Regions from separate parts of the Mesorhizobium sp. SP-1A genome, predicted to be linked through region 2. Evidence: predicted binding sites of a transcription regulator. Region 2 holds the regulator's gene; the other holds the start of a gene.
The links. The regulator LexA, encoded in region 2, represses DNA repair genes until DNA is damaged. The targets are predictions, from matches to a motif close to TGTTCNNNNTGTGTTCNG.
Positions count from the first base shown of each region.

Region 1: a site for LexA is predicted at 5,463-5,480, ahead of ssb (single-stranded DNA-binding protein). Genes of this name have one in related genera too.

Region 1 is NZ_JAVXZD010000001.1:1,491,419-1,499,330, reverse strand. Features, by position in the region: gene QU595_RS07290 (GMC family oxidoreductase) at 1-304, shown strand, start outside; gene gyrA (DNA gyrase subunit A) at 468-3,260, opposite strand; gene QU595_RS07280 (MarC family protein) at 3,570-4,199, shown strand; gene QU595_RS07275 (OsmC family protein) at 4,345-4,764, opposite strand; gene ssb (single-stranded DNA-binding protein) at 4,862-5,365, opposite strand; gene QU595_RS07265 (hypothetical protein) at 5,546-5,824, shown strand; gene QU595_RS07260 (OpgC family protein) at 6,300-7,166, opposite strand; partial or broken gene opgC (OpgC domain-containing protein) at 7,300-7,428, opposite strand; gene QU595_RS07250 (alpha/beta hydrolase) at 7,621-7,912, shown strand, end outside.
Region 2 is NZ_JAVXZD010000010.1:72,570-80,481, forward strand. Features, by position in the region: gene moaC (cyclic pyranopterin monophosphate synthase MoaC) at 1-241, shown strand, start outside; gene glp (gephyrin-like molybdotransferase Glp) at 241-1,449, shown strand; gene lexA (transcriptional repressor LexA) at 1,559-2,278, shown strand; gene QU595_RS27585 (ComEC/Rec2 family competence protein) at 2,272-4,815, opposite strand; gene gltX (glutamate--tRNA ligase) at 4,914-6,335, shown strand; gene gltA (citrate synthase) at 6,515-7,804, shown strand; gene lpxB (lipid-A-disaccharide synthase) at 7,848-7,912, opposite strand, start outside.

The DNA.
Region 1 (7,912 bases), on a different contig from region 2:
TTCGCCAGGATCCGGCGTCCGGAGCGACGCCGATCTCGAGCGATTCGTTCGCGCCCATGCCGTCACCGACTTCCATCCCGTCGGCTCGTGCAAGATGGGCAAGGATGCAATGGCCGTGGTCGATGACAGGCTGCGGGTGCGTGGCCTGGAAGGGCTACGGGTGATCGACGCGTCGATCATGCCCGTCGTGGTCAGCGGCAACACCAACGCGCCGACGATGATGATCGCCGCCAAGGGTGCGGACATGATCCTGTCAGGCGAAAACCGGCAAGGCCTCGTGGAGAAGGCGTCGGCCCTCGGCTAGAACTCGCCGGCCGAGAGCGGGGCCGTCGAGCAATGACGTAAAAACAAGGACTTAAGGCGTCGTCTCAATCCGCCTGTTCGCCAACCGCCTCAGGTCAAGCGGGGCGGCCGAGGTCGCCTCCCCGCATGTCCGGCGGCTTCAACGAGCCCTCGAAGCGGCCGGCTCAGGTCTCCTGGCCGGGCGCATCGGTGACGTCGGAACCGTCACCGTTTTCGACGGAAGCTTCGTTGTCGGCATCCTCCTCGCCCTGCGGCTCGGAGATACGTTCGACGGACACGACCTTCTCGCCCTCGGCCGTGTTGAAGATGGTGACGCCCTTGGTGGCGCGGCTGGCGAAGCGGATGCCATGGACGGGAACGCGGATCACCGTGCCGCCATCCGACACCAGCATGATCTGGTCCTCATTGTCGATCGGGAACGCCGCCACCAGCCTGCCGATCTCGTCCACTTTGGACACGTCGGTGGCGCGGATGCCCTTGCCGCCGCGGCCGGTGAGCCGGAAATCATAGGACGAGGACCGCTTGCCATAGCCGAACTCCGTCACCGTCAGCACGAATTGCTCGTGCTGCCTGAGGAATTCATAGCGCTCGTCGGAAAGCTGGGCTTCCTCGCCCACTTCCTCGTTGGTCAGGACGATCTCGTCCTCCTCGCCCGCACCCGAAAGCAGCCGGCGCTCGGCGGTCGAGCGCTTGAGATAGGCGGCGCGTTCGGCAGGATCGGCCTCGACATGCTCCATGATGGTCATGGAGATGGCGCGGTCGCTCTCGGCCATGGATATGCCGCGCACGCCGACGGAATTGCGGCCGGCAAAGACGCGCACGTCCGAGACCCGGAAGCGGATGCACTGGCCCGACGCCACGGTCAGCAGCACGTCGTCGTTTTCGGTGCAAGTCTCGACGCCGAGGATCTCGTCGTTCTCCTCCAGCTTCATGGCGATCTTGCCGTTGCGGTTGACCTGCACGAAGTCGGACAGCTTGTTGCGGCGCACGGTGCCGCGCGTGGTGGCGAACATCACGTCCAGTTCGCCCCAGTTGCCTTCATCTTCCGGCAGGGGCATGATGGTGGTGATGCGCTCGCCCTGCTCCAGCGGAAGCATGTTGATGAGCGCCTTGCCGCGCGACTGCGGCGTGCCGATGGGCAGGCGCCACACCTTCTCCTTGTAGACGATGCCGCGCGAGGAGAAGAACAGCACCGGCGTGTGCGTGTTGGCCACGAACAGCCGGGTGACGAAATCCTCGTCCTTGGTGGACATGCCGGAGCGGCCTTTGCCGCCGCGGCGCTGCGCCCGGTAGAGCGACAGCGGCACGCGCTTGATGTAGCCGGAATGGCTGACGGTGACGACCATGTCCTCGCGCTGGATGAGGTCCTCGTCCTCCATGTCCGCGCCGCCTTCGGCAAGCTCGGTGCGGCGCGGTGTGGAAAACTCGTCGCGAACGGCGGCCAGTTCGTCCTTGACGATCTGCTGGATACGCGCGCGCGACGACAGGATATCGAGATAATCCGCGATCTCGACGCCGATCTTGTTCAATTCGTCGTCGATCTCGTCGCGTCCCAGTGCGGTCAGCCGCTGGAGCCGCAGCTCGAGAATGGCACGGGCCTGCTCTTCCGACAGATTGTAGGTGCCGTCTTCGTTGATGCGGTGGCGCGGGTCGTCGATCAGCTTGATCAGGGCCTCGACATCGGCAGCCGGCCAGCGGCGCTCCATCAACTGGTCGCGCGCCGTCTGCGGGTCGGGCGCGTTGCGGATCAGCCGGATGACCTCGTCGATGTTGGCGACGGCGATCGCCAGGCCGACCAAGACATGGGCGCGGTCGCGAGCCTTGCGCAGCAGGAACTTCGTGCGGCGGCTGATGACCTCCTCGCGAAACGCCGCGAAGGCCTTCAGCATGTCGATCAGCGTCATCACTTCGGGCTTGCCGCCGTTCAGCGCCACCATATTGGCGCCGAAGGAAGTTTGCAGCGGCGTGAAGCGATAGAGCTGGTTGAGGATGACTTCGGCGTTGGCGTCGCGCTTCAGTTCGATGACGACGCGGTAGCCCTGGCGGTCGCTCTCGTCACGAATGTCGGAGATGCCCTCGATGCGCTTGTCGCGCACCAGTTCGGCCATCTTCTCGATCATCGAAGCCTTGTTCACCTGATAGGGAACCTCGGTGACGACGATGGCCTCGCGATCGCCGCGGATCTCCTCGACATGCACCTTGCCGCGCATGATGATGGAGCCGCGCCCGGTGGAATAGGCGCTGTGGATGCCGGAGCGGCCGAGAACGATGCCGCCGGTCGGGAAATCAGGCCCTGGCACTATCTCCATCAGTTCCGACAGGTCGATGGCCGGATTGTCGATGATGGCAATGGCGCCGTCGCAGACCTCGCCCAGATTGTGCGGCGGGATGTTGGTGGCCATGCCGACCGCGATGCCGCCCGAACCGTTGACAAGAAGGTTCGGAAAGCGGGCCGGCAATACGCGCGGTTCCTGCGAGGACGCATCGTAGGTGTCCTGCCAGTCGACGGTTTCCTTGTCGATGTCCTCCAGCAGTTCATGCGCAACCTTGGTCAGGCGCGATTCGGTGTAGCGCATGGCCGCCGGCGGATCGCCGTCGATGGAGCCGAAATTGCCCTGCCCGTCGATGAGCGGCACGCGCATGGACCAGTCCTGCGCCATGCGCACCAGCGCGTCGTAGATCGAGGCGTCGCCGTGAGGGTGGTACTTACCCATGACGTCGGCCACGGGGCGCGCCGACTTCACATATTTGCGGTTCCAGTGATAGCCGCTCTCATGCGAGGCATAGAGGATGCGCCGATGCACGGGCTTCAGGCCGTCGCGCACATCGGGAAGCGCGCGCGAGACGATCACGCTCATGGCGTAATCGAGATAGGAGCGCTGCATCTCCTCGATGATGGAAACCGGTTCGATGTCGGATGGGCCGTCCGGCCCGCGCGGTGTCTTCTGGTCGGTCAAAACAGGTCACACGAATATGGGAATCATTGACCTTTTATATAGGAACGCGCACGGATTCTCCAACGAAACCAGGCATTTTCCAGCGCTGATTTCATCCGAAAATTCAAACAGATGGACGAATGATACGTCTTGCCGCAAGCGGTTCGGGGCCGTGGCCCCTTCCTGGTCGGCACAGCCTTTCCTGCATGAGGCACGGCCAAGAATCCGGCACCAACGCAGGAGACGGCCGTTCCGCGAAAAGGGACCAGAAAATCGCTTCGCACTTTCGTCCGGCCGGGTTAGCCTGCCGGCCTGCGGGGGAATGCGGCCATGCCCAGTTTCGACAGCATCTTCAATGCCTTCGTGACGATTCTCGTGACCATCGATCCGCCGGGACTGGCGCCGATCTTCCTGGCCGTTACGCGCGGCATGAACCGCGAGGAACGGCAGCAGGTCTCGGTGCGCGCAAGCGTCATCGGTTTCCTGATCATGGCGCTGTTCGCGGTCGCCGGTGCTTCGATCCTGTCCGTGTTCGGCATCACCCTGCCGGCTTTCCGGGTCGCCGGCGGGTTCCTGCTGTTCTTCATCGCGTTCGAAATGGTGTTCGAGCGGCGTCAGGACCGGAAGGAGAAGATCTCGGACGTCGCCGTCACCCGCGACCACATCCACAACATCGCGGCCTTTCCACTGGCGATCCCGCTGATCGCCGGGCCCGGCGCGATCTCGGCGACGGTGCTCCTGTCCGGCTCCTTCCAGGGCATCGGCGCACGGATTGCGCTGGTCGGCATCATCCTCGCGTGCCTTGCCATCACCTATCTGGTGTTCGTGCTGTCGGAACACATAGACCGCTTCCTTGGCCAGACCGGCCGCTCGATCCTGACGCGGCTTCTGGGCGTGATCCTGGCGGCGCTGGCCGTCCAGTTCGTCGCCGACGGCATCAAGGCGCTGGCTGCAGGCTGATATCCCGTCGGCCTCGAAGCCTCAGCCGCCGCAGACAACCGCGTGCGTGGCGCGGCCCGGCGGCAGCGTGCACAGCGCGACGACCAGCGCCGGCGCCCGAAGCAGCCCGCGCCTCAGGAAGGCTCGACCGGCATCCGCCACAGCGTCATTGCGTATCGACGATTTCGAAATCGTGGGTGATGGTCGCGGTCTTGGCCATCATCGCGGAAGCCGAGCAATATTTGCCGAGCGAAAGCTCTATCGCGCGCTTGACCTTGTCACTGGAAAGCGAACGGCCCTTGACGATGAAATGCATGTGGATGCGCGTGAACACCTTGGGTTCGGTGTCCGCGCGATCGGCGTCGAGCTCGACCACGCAATCCTCGACCGCTTCGCGGCCCTTTTCAAGGATGTGGACCACGTCGTAGGCCGAGCAACCACCGGTTCCCATCAGCACCAGTTCCATCGGACTCGGTCCCGGCGTCTTGCCTTCGGGAGCGGACGAGGTGCCCAGGACCAGCTTGTGACCGCTTCCGGATTCGCCGACGAAGGTGCGCTCCTCGACCCACTTGATGCGTGCCTTCACCGAATTCGTCCCTCTTGCAGATGTTCCGACAGATTCGCAGGCGAAACGCTGGCGGCAGCGCCGCTACGCGTCCGCACAAACGGCGTCCCAGCCCGGATCAGAACGGGATCTCGTCGTCCAGTTCGCGCGACGCGCCACCGCCGCCCGCGCTGCCACGGTTGCCGCCGCCGCGTCCATAGTCGCTCGTGCCGGATTGGCCGAAGCTGTCACGTCCGCCCGAATAGCCGACCTGACCGCCCTCGCCCTGTCCGCGCGCATCGAGCATCTGAAGCTCGCCACGGAATTTCTGCAGCACGATCTCGGTGGTGTAGCGGTCCTGGCCGTTCTGGTCCTGCCACTTGCGGGTCTGGAGCTGGCCCTCGACATAGACCTTCATGCCCTTCTTCAGGTACTGCTCGGCGACCTTGGCCAGATTGTCGTTGAAGATCACGACATTGTGCCACTCGGTCTTTTCCTTGCGCTCGCCGGAATTCTTGTCGCGCCAAGTTTCCGAGGTGGCCACGCGGATGTTGACGACCGGGTCGCCGGAATTCAGCCGGCGGATCTCCGGGTCCGCCCCCAGATTGCCGACCAGAATAACCTTGTTGACGCTACCAGCCATGACGCTTCTCCGCGCTCGTCCGAAACCATATCTGCCGCACCATATAGGGCTCGGGCGCGGCGCGCCCGCATGCAAACGGCTCTTTCCCCACTATTTTCGTTCTCTTTATGTTCTAATCCCGCACCGACAGGGCTGTCAAGAAGGCTGGCCGCATGGCGTGGGCGGCTGTATGTTCGGCCAATGACATGGAAGATCTTGCCCTCCAAAGGCTGCATCGCGGCAATCATCATCGCCAGCGCTCCCGGCGTCGCTTTTGCGGGAAATAGCCAGCAGCCTCGTTCGTCCGGGTCGCTTCCCGGCGTCGACGGCAGCTACCGCATAGTAAAGCCACTCCCGGAGCCGGACGAGCCCGACGCAGCGACGGGCAATCGGTTCCGTATCGGCAACATGGATGTCCGCGTTTCCGGTTCCGTGATCGTCGACGTGGGTGCCGGATCGCTCGGCTCTCCCAAGCGTTGAAGCCGCCGCACCGGCCGTAAAAGAGTTGGCCCCGCCGCTGCGTCAAGCAAACCGGCCGGGGCCTGATGATCAATCTAACCATTTTTGCCGGGAGGGTTTTACCGGCTTCTGGTTTCGGATGCGCCTCGGCATTCCGCCGATGATCCGACTGCAGTCTCTGATTGTAGGGGATACGGCAGGACGGTTTGCCGGTAAGCCAAAGGCGAACTGGCGCCTATACCAGCCGCGGCTCCACAACATGGTGGAGCCTATTGGGACTGTCCGGTGGGGTCATGCCTCCGCTCCTCTGTCCATTGCTCCTTTTGCCATCCGGAACTCTCATTCGTTGGCCTGCGGCGCCTCGCAAGCCGCCTAATCGGCTCGGCGATCGCCCTCGGGCGACCGGTTCCGGGGACATCTGAAGTCTGCTCCCGCCCCGTGCCGACGTCAACCTTTGCCTGGCCACAAAGGGCAAAATGTGATCGCCGGCAGCGCGTCAGGCGCTCCGGGAAGGCGCGAACCGGCCGGAGGGAACCCCCTGCCGCTTGCTCATCGACGCCTGCCATTCCAGGAAATATGCAATGACGAACTGCGCGCAGACGCCTGTCGCGACAAGCAGGAAATCGCGCATCGGCGTCGCGGCGTATTGCAGCTTGAGCACCTGCGCGAGCATCGCGATGATCGTGCCGGACACGAAAACCGGCAGGGAATGCTTGCCGAGGATCGCAAGCGCGTTGGTCGGCGCGACCCTCAGCAGGTTGGCGATCGCCGGCACCGACGTCACCAGATAGGCCAGCGCCAGTATGTCGAGCAAGCGGGACAGGGACAGGAACGTCTTGTCGAACCCGCCGAGCACGGTCGGCAGGCCGAACCAGCTCACCTGCCCCCACAAGGGCGAGCGTATCCACAGGAACGCCCAGACCAGATAGAGCACCGAAAGCCAGGTCAGCACAGGATTTGCCGGCAGGCGGCCGCCGGCTCGCACATGCATCATGCCGGCAATGCCGATGACGAACAGGAACTGCCAGGACAGCGGATTGAGAAACCAGAAGCCGCCCGTGGGATAGTTTATCGGCGCGAGCTGCCAGATGCCGGCAACGAGCCAGACCAGGAAAGAGCCGACGAGGGTCCATCGCAGGCTGCGGTTCAGGCACCAGACCATGAGCGGCGCGAACAACAGCAGCACCGCATACATGGACAGGATGTTGTTGTAGCCCAGCTGGTGGCCGAGCAGCCCCACGCCGACGAAAGCCTCGGCGGAATCGTCGATCAGGGCGGGAATGTTGTTCTGCTGGAGGAATATCGTGTTCTTGGTCAGGATGGCGGCGCCGCAGAATATGGTCAGGGTGGCCACCGTCGTCATGATATGCGCGCAGTACAGGGTCCCCGCGCGCCTCCACATCTTCCAGGCGGTCAAAAAACGCTGGCCCGGGCGAAAATTTGGGAACATAGGCGAGGCCGACCGCCGCGCCGGAAATCAGCACGAAAGCCTCCGCGGCGTCCGCGAAGCCGAAATTGCGGATCGTGAACCGCTCGTAGACCGTGCCCGGTATGTGGTCGATGAAGATCGTCAGCAGTGCCAGGGCCCGCAGGACGTCGATCCGGGTGTCTCTTCGTTTTTCCATGGAGGCGGCCGCATGAATTGGTTTGCGGGCCGCATTGTGTGACGCCCACATAACAGCAGGATGAAAGTCTCGTGTCGTTCGATTCGAGCATCTTTTGAACAGAGATAGCGGCGAAATTGCATTCGCACCGCCGCCGGCATTCGGTGTGCGGCGATATGCCGAACGCAAAAGGCATCACAAGATGGAGAGCAAATGACCGAAAGCCAGTTGGTGACGACAGCGCCGTTCGCCTACCAGCGCGTGGCCAAGGGCGCCGATGATGCTCCCACCATCGTCGCCCTGCATGGATCGGGCGCCGACGAGATGTCGATGCTGCCGCTGGCCCAGGCCATAATGCCGAATGCCGGCGTGATCGCCCCCAGGGGCAGGATCGACCAGAACGGCGAACGGCGCTGGTTCCGGAAAGTCACGCCGACGAGGTTCGTCCAATCCAGCATCCGCAGCGAGGCGGCGGCCTTTGCCGGCTTTCTTCGCGACCTTTCCC
Region 2 (7,912 bases):
TCTGACCAAGGTTTCGGTCGACATCGAGCCGGAACATGCCCTCCCGGGCCTCAAGGTCACGGCCCTCGCACGCGTAACCGGCAAGACGGGTGTGGAGATGGAGGCTTTGACGGCCGCTTCCGTAGCCTGCCTGACCATCTACGACATGGCGAAGGCCGTGGATCGGGCCATGTCGATTTCCGGCATCCGGCTGGTCGAAAAGACCGGCGGTAAATCGGGCGACTACAAGGCAGGCGATTGATGGCGCTGGTTCCGGTTTCCGAGGCGCTGGCGAGGCTGCTGGATGGCGTCGAACCGCTTCCGGCTGAAAGCGTCGCGCTCTCCGAAGCCTTTGAGCGCGTGCTGGCCGGCCCGCTGGCCGCTCTGCGCACCCAGCCTCCCTTCGACGCCTCCGCCATGGACGGCTATGCGTTGCGCGCGGACGATGTCGCCACCGTGCCGGCCCGGCTCGCCGTTGTCGGCACTGCCGCCGCGGGCCACCCTTTTCAAGGCCATGTCGGCAGCGGCGAAGCGGTTCGCATCTTCACCGGGGCGCCATTGCCCGCCGGCGCGGACGCCATCGTCATCCAGGAGAATGTCCGCGACCTCGGAGAAGGCCTGATCCAGGTGCTGGAAGGCTCTGCACCGGGTCGTCATATCCGGTTTACCGGCCTCGACTTCTCCGAAGGCGAGATATTGTTGAAGAAAGGCCGCATCCTCGATGCAGCGGCGCTGTCCCTTGCCGCTTCGGCCAACCATCCGCGCCTCGACGTGGTGCGCAGGCCGCTGGTCGCGATCATCGCGACTGGCGACGAGCTCTTGCCGCCCGGCAGCGATCTCGGTCCGGGCAAGATCATCGCGTCGAACGCTTTCGGCGTAGTCGCGGCGGCGCGCTCGGTGGGCGCAGACGTTCTCGATCTCGGCATCGCCTCCGACAACCGGGAAGCCATCGCGGCGCTCATCAGGAAAGCCGTCGCCGCCAGGGCAGACGTGCTGGTCACTTTGGGCGGTGCTTCGGTCGGCGACCACGATCTGGTCAACGACGTGCTGACCTCCGAGGGCATGAAGCTCGATTTCTGGCGCATCGCCATGCGCCCGGGCAAGCCGCTGATGTTCGGCAGGCTGCAAGGCGTCCGCTGCATCGGCTTGCCGGGAAATCCGGTAGCGAGCATCGTCTGTTCGCAGCTTTTCCTGAAGCCCCTGCTCGCTGGCCTCGGCGGACGGCCATTCCAGCAGGTGATGCGTGAAGCCACGCTCGGCATCGCCATGCCTGCCAACGACCGGCGCGAGGATTACGTTCGTGCGGTGGTGCTGAAGGAAGACGCCGGGCGGACGGTTGCGACACCCTTTGGCGTGCAGGATTCGTCCATGCTCAAGACGCTGGCGGATGCCGATGGGCTGATCGTGCGGGCACCATTCGCGCCAGCCGCGCAGGTTGGCGACACCTGCACCGTGCTGATGCTGCGCTGAACAAATCGTCAACGCGTTCACAGAACTTTAAACGGTTGCGGAACACAACTGGAACAGATAGTGTTTGTTCCGGGTTTGTTTTTCTGATTCCGATCCCTCGGGGGCAACAATGCTGACGCGCAAGCAACATGAGCTTCTCCTTTTCATCCACGAGCGGTTGAAGGAAAGCGGCATCCCCCCCTCCTTCGACGAGATGAAGGAGGCGCTTGATCTTGCTTCCAAATCCGGCATTCACCGGCTGATCACGGCGCTGGAGGAGCGCGGGTTCATCCGCCGCCTCCCCAATCGGGCGCGGGCTCTGGAAGTGCTGCGCCTGCCCGACTCGATCGCTCCCGGCCTCAATGCGGCGCGAAAGTTCTCGCCCAGCGTCATCCAGGGCAGTTTGGGCCGGCCGGTCAAGGAAACGCCCCGCGCCCCGGCTGCGAGCAATGACGACGACGCCGCGCCCGCCATTTCCGTGCCCGTGATGGGCCGTATCGCAGCCGGTGTCCCGATCGACGCGATCCAGCACAAGACGCACTCGATCTCGGTGCCGCCGGACATGATCAGCGGCGGCGAGCACTACGCCCTCATGGTCAAGGGCGATTCCATGATCGAGGCCGGCATCTTCGACGGCGATACGGTCATCATCCGCAACGCCAACACCGCCAGCCCCGGCGAAATCGTCGTGGCGCTGATTGACGAGGAGGAAGCGACATTGAAGCGCTTCCGCCGGAAAGGCGCCTCGATCGCGCTGGAAGCGGCCAATCCCGCTTACGAGACGCGCATCTTCGGGCCGGATCGCGTCAAGGTGCAGGGGCGACTCGTCGGGCTGATCCGGCGCTATTGATAGCGCGCCTGTGGCTCGTTGGCTTCGTCGTCGGACGGTGGTGAGGCCGACGGCGTCGGCGAAGAAGACTTGGGCGACCGCTGCTTTCCGGATTTCGGTTGGTATGGCGGCAATCCCCTTGCATCGCGGGAGAACCGGCGCTGGACATGCCAGGGACGGTAGTCGTCTTCGATGGCGAAGCGGATTTCCGCTTGCGCGGTTGCCGAAGCCGGATTGAAGCGGACAGCGGCGCTGCCGGAACGGGCCAGATCCCGCTTCGTGACGACGGCGATCAGCGGGTCGTTGCAGGGATCGGCTGCCGTCGCGTCCTCGATGACGATGAGCGCCGCAAAGCCGCATGCGGACCGCGCCGCGGTAAGGGTCGACGCATGCGCGACGATCGCTCCGTTCGGATGGCGCGCCACGCACAGTCCAGCGCCGCACAGGAACGGGCTGCCGGGCGGCAGTTCACTGGCATCGATGCCTGTATACCGCAGGTCCGGGCCCTTCAACCGTTCCGGCAGAACCAGGTTTTCGGCATCCATGGCGCGGCGCCAATTATCCATCGCGAAGGCGCTGGGACGTGGCCGGTTGACTGCAAGCTCGGAGCCTCCGATCGGCACCGCGACGAGGCGCGCGTCTTCGGCCACCAGCACATCCGGAACCTCTACCGCGCGCAACGTCAGGATACCGGCGATCGCGAAAGGCAAGGCGGCCAGCCGCCACCATGTCGTCGCCATGGTGGCGATCACCAGCGCGACCGTAACCAGCAGGACGGATTGCAAGGAGATCAGCCCTATTCCGTCGACCGGCGAATGCTCCGACAGCCAGTTCGAGATGGCGATCATGGCCGTCAGCCCCTTCCCCATCACATAGAGGAAGGGCCAGTCCGCGCCGAAGGGCATCGCCAGCGCGCTGAACACCGCGAACGGCATGACGGCCAGCGATACGACCGGCATGACGGCCAGGTTGGCAAACAGGCTGAGCGGCGAAATCCGTTGAAAATGCCAGGCGGCATAAAGCGTCGTGGCGAGACCGGCGACGATGGTGGTCGCCGAAGCGGCCACCAGTCCTTTTCCCAGCCAGCCGACTGCCGCGGCTGGAAGGGAGCGATCGGTCACCGGCATATGAGCCGATCGGCCCTTCCGTGCCCTATAATCCGTCCAGCCGGCAAAAGCGCCTACCAGCGCGGCGGTTGCCGCAAACGACATCTGGAAGCTGGGGCCGACCACTTCATGCGGCGAGAACGCGATCACGACCAGCGCGGATATGGCAAGATTGCGCATGGTAAGGGCGGCCCGGTCGAAGAGAACCGCGCACAGCATGACCGCCAACATGATGAAGCTGCGCTCGGCGGCGACCACGAGGCCGGAAATCAGCAGATAGGCCGCGGTGCACAGCAAGGCAGTGGCGGCGGCATATTTCTTGACCGGATGCCGTGCGGAAAAATCCGGAAACAATGCGAACGCGCCGCGCAGCAACCCCATGATGGTGCCGGCCACGAGCGCCATATGCAGACCGGAGATCGAGATGATGTGGTAGATGCCCGTGCGCCGCATCGCCTCGTTGATCTCCTCGGGGATGCCGGCGCGCACGCCTACGATCAGCGCCGCCGCGATCTCACCCTCCGGACCGCCAATGCTGCGCCGAATCCGGTCGGCAATGGCATCGCGCGCGTTCTCTATGGACAGCGAGAGGCTCGCCGCCGCCACGGGCGAGGCCGAGACCAGCTTGGGATCGGTAAGAAAAAATCCCGTGGCGCCGATGCCTTCGAAATAACTCTGGAAGGAGAAATCATAGCCGCCGGGCCGCACGGGACCGGTTGGAGGCAGCAGGCGCGCATAGCCGGCAACGACCGCCCCGGCCTTCAATCCTTCGGGCACCTTGCGCGCGGTAAGCCGCACGCGTTCGGGCCGGTAGCGCAGCTTTGGCCGGGCCGTTTCGGCCACGTCGAGGGTCAGGCGTATGCGCCCGTTTGCCATCTGGTCGATCGAGACGACCTGGCCGGTTATGCGGGTCGAAACTTCGGACCCCAGCATTGCGGTGCCGGCCCGCCAGGTCTCGAACTTGGCGGCGAGAAACCCCAGAGCGCACATCAGCCCAGCCATCGCCAGGAGCCTTGTGCGCGGCCGGGCGCGCGTGGCGAAAACGATCGCCGCCAATACGAGCGATGTCGCGATGGGCTGCAGGAAGCCGGGCTCCTGCGAGAGCGAGAAATACCAGGCTACGCCGACCCCCAGAAACACGGGAACGAGCAGAAAAGCCGCCCCACGGTCGAGTTCCAGCACGGCGGCCTCGGCCGCCCGCCCGGCAAGGGTCTCGATGGAGAGCCGGAGCCCGGACAGGAATCCGAGCCGGCGCCAAGAGCCGGACCGGCGCCCATGTGCCCGGTCGGGAATGGAAGGAGTGCCTCCATCTTCTGCCGTCGTCTCGGGCGGATGTCTGGGCGGCAGAAAAATCGTCGGTGAAATCGACTGTTTATCGATAAAGAGATCGCGCTCGCTGACGCCGACCGTCGCGTTTTTGCCCTCGCTCGTGTCCCGGCCCCATCCAGCCACGACCTGCCCCTTGCGCCCCTGACCTCCTATGCTACATGAACGCGCGAACCACGAAAGCCTGCATCGCCCGCGTTCCAGGGCCCGCCCACGGAAGTCCCATGTCCGACAAGGTCGTCACCCGTTTTGCCCCCTCGCCCACCGGCTTCCTGCATATCGGCGGCGCGCGCACGGCGCTGTTCAACTGGCTCTATGCCAAGCACACCGGCGGCACGATGCTTCTGCGCATCGAGGACACGGACCGCGAGCGCTCGACCGAGGCGGCGACGGCCGCGATTCTCGACGGCCTGTCCTGGCTGGGGCTGACCTGGGACGGCGAGCCGGTTTCCCAGTTCGAGCGCGCGCAGCGCCACCGCGAGGTTGCGGAGGAGCTTGTGCGCCTCGGAAAGGCCTACTACGCCTACGAGACCCCGGCCGAGTTGGAGGCCATGCGCGAAAAGGCGCGCGCCGAGGGCCGCCCGCCGCGCTATGACGGCCATTGGCGAGACCGCGCGCCTTCCGAAGCCCCGAAAGGCGTTCCGGGCGCCATCCGCATCAAGGCCCCTTCCGATGGCGAGACGGTGGTGCGTGATCTGGTGCAGGGTGAGGTGCGGTTCCCCAACAAGGACCTGGACGATTTCATCATCCTGCGTTCCGACGGCAACCCCACCTATATGCATGCGGTCGTCGTCGACGATCATGACATGGGGGTCACCCACATCATCAGGGGCGACGACCACCTCACCAATGCGGCCCGCCAGACCGTGATCTACGACGCCATGGGTTGGCAGGTGCCGCAGATGGCGCACATCCCGCTGATCCACGGCGCGGACGGCGCCAAGCTTTCCAAGCGCCATGGCGCCTTGGGCGTCGAGGCCTATCGCGCGATGGGCTATCTGCCGCAAGCGCTGCTGAACTATCTCGCCCGGCTCGGCTGGAGCCATGGCGACGACGAGGTGATGTCCATCGCCGACATGATCGCCTGGTTCGACATCGTCGATGTCAACAAGGGCGCTGCCCGCTTCGATTTCCAGAAGCTGGAGGCGCTGAACGGCATCCATATGCGCAGCATGGACGATTCCGCGCTCTTGAAGATCCTGCTGCAGACGCTGCCCTATCTGCCCGGAGCGGAGCCGCTGGCGGCCAGGCTTGACGAGCGCACCAGGGCGCAGCTTCTGCAGGCCATGCCCGGCTTGAAGGAGCGAGCCAAGACCCTTGTCGAACTTGCCGACAGTGCGACCTTCATCGTTGCGGAACGGCCGCTCCATCTCGACGAAAAGGCCACGGCCATTCTCGATGCCGACGCCAGGGCGGTTCTCAAGGGCATTCTTGCGCCGTTCAAGGCGCTTGAGGAATGGTCTGCGGCCAGCACGGAAGCAGCGGTTCGGGTTTACGCCGAGAATACCGGGCTGAAGCTGGGCAAGGTCGCGCAGCCGCTGCGCGCGGCATTGACGGGCCGCAGCACGTCGCCCGGCGTGTTCGACGTATTGGCCGTCTTGGGCCGCAAAGAAAGCCTCGCCCGTATCGAAGACCAAATCGATTAGGAAAGCTGGACCAACAAGATTGGCATTGAAAGAGGGTTTTTTGCGGTGCAACATTGGCATTGGACCAATCGAGCCAAGCCTCCCGTTGGGAAGTGTTGCTGAATTCCGAAAAATCTCCGGCATTTGCGTAGCAGGATTGATTTGCCTGGCGGGCAAGAAGAAACGACAAGGAGTTTGCGATGACCGAACAGACTGCGAAACTGGAATTGGGCGGCAAAACTCACGAGTACAAGGTGCGAAGTGGCACTCTTGGTCCCGACGTCGTAGACATCAGTTCGCTCTATAGCACCGCCGACGTCTTCACCTACGATCCCGGCTTCACTTCCACCGCAAGCTGCGAATCGCAGATCACCTTCATCGACGGCGACAAGGGTATCCTGCTGCATCGCGGATATCCGATCGACCAGTTGGCCGAACACGGCGATTTCCTCGAAGTCTGCTACCTGCTGCTCTATGGCGAACTGCCGACCAAGGCGCAGAAGGACGATTTCGACCGCCGCATCCAGCGCCACACCATGGTGCACGAGCAGATGTCGCGCTTCTTCACCGGATTCCGCCGCGACGCGCACCCGATGGCGGTGATGTGCGGCGTGGTCGGCGCCCTTTCGGCCTTTTACCACGACTCGACGGATATCTCGGATCCGTACCAGCGCATGGTGGCCTCGATGCGGCTCATCGCCAAGATGCCGACCATCGCCGCGATGGCCTATAAATATTACATCGGCCAGCCCTTCGTTTATCCGAAGAACGATCTCGGCTTCGCCGCCAACTTCCTGCACATGTGTTTCGCGGTGCCGTGCGAGGAATACAAGGTCAACCCGGTGCTGGCGCGGGCGATGGAGCGCATCTTCATCCTGCACGCGGACCACGAGCAGAATGCCTCCACCTCGACCGTGCGTCTTGCCGGTTCTTCCGGGGCCAACCCGTTCGCCTGCATCGCCGCCGGCATCGCCTGCCTGTGGGGCCCGGCGCATGGCGGCGCCAACGAGGCGGCACTGACCATGCTGTCGGAGATCGGCCATGTCGACCACATCCCGGAATTCATCGCGCGCGCGAAGGACAAGAACGACCCGTTCCGGCTGATGGGCTTCGGCCACCGCGTCTACAAGAACTACGATCCCCGCGCCAAGATCATGCAGAAGACCACGCACGAGGTCCTCGGCGAACTCGGCATCAAGGACGACCCGCTGCTCGACGTGGCGATGGAACTGGAAAAGATCGCTCTGACCGACGACTATTTCATCGAGAAGAAGCTCTATCCGAACATCGACTTCTATTCCGGCATCACGCTGAAGGCGCTCGGCTTCCCCACCACCATGTTCACGGTGCTGTTCGCGGTCGCCCGCACTGTCGGCTGGATCGCGCAGTGGAAGGAAATGATCGAGGATCCGCGCCAGAAGATCGGCCGTCCGCGCCAGCTCTATACCGGCGCGACCGAACGCGACTACGTGCCGATCGCCAAGCGTTGAGCGCAAAGAAAGCTTTTGAAAAGCGCCCTTTACGGGCGCTTTTTCATTTGAGGAGGGAAAGCACGGCTTCGGCCGCGATGTCCCCGGCCGGCCGGTCCGTTTCCATGC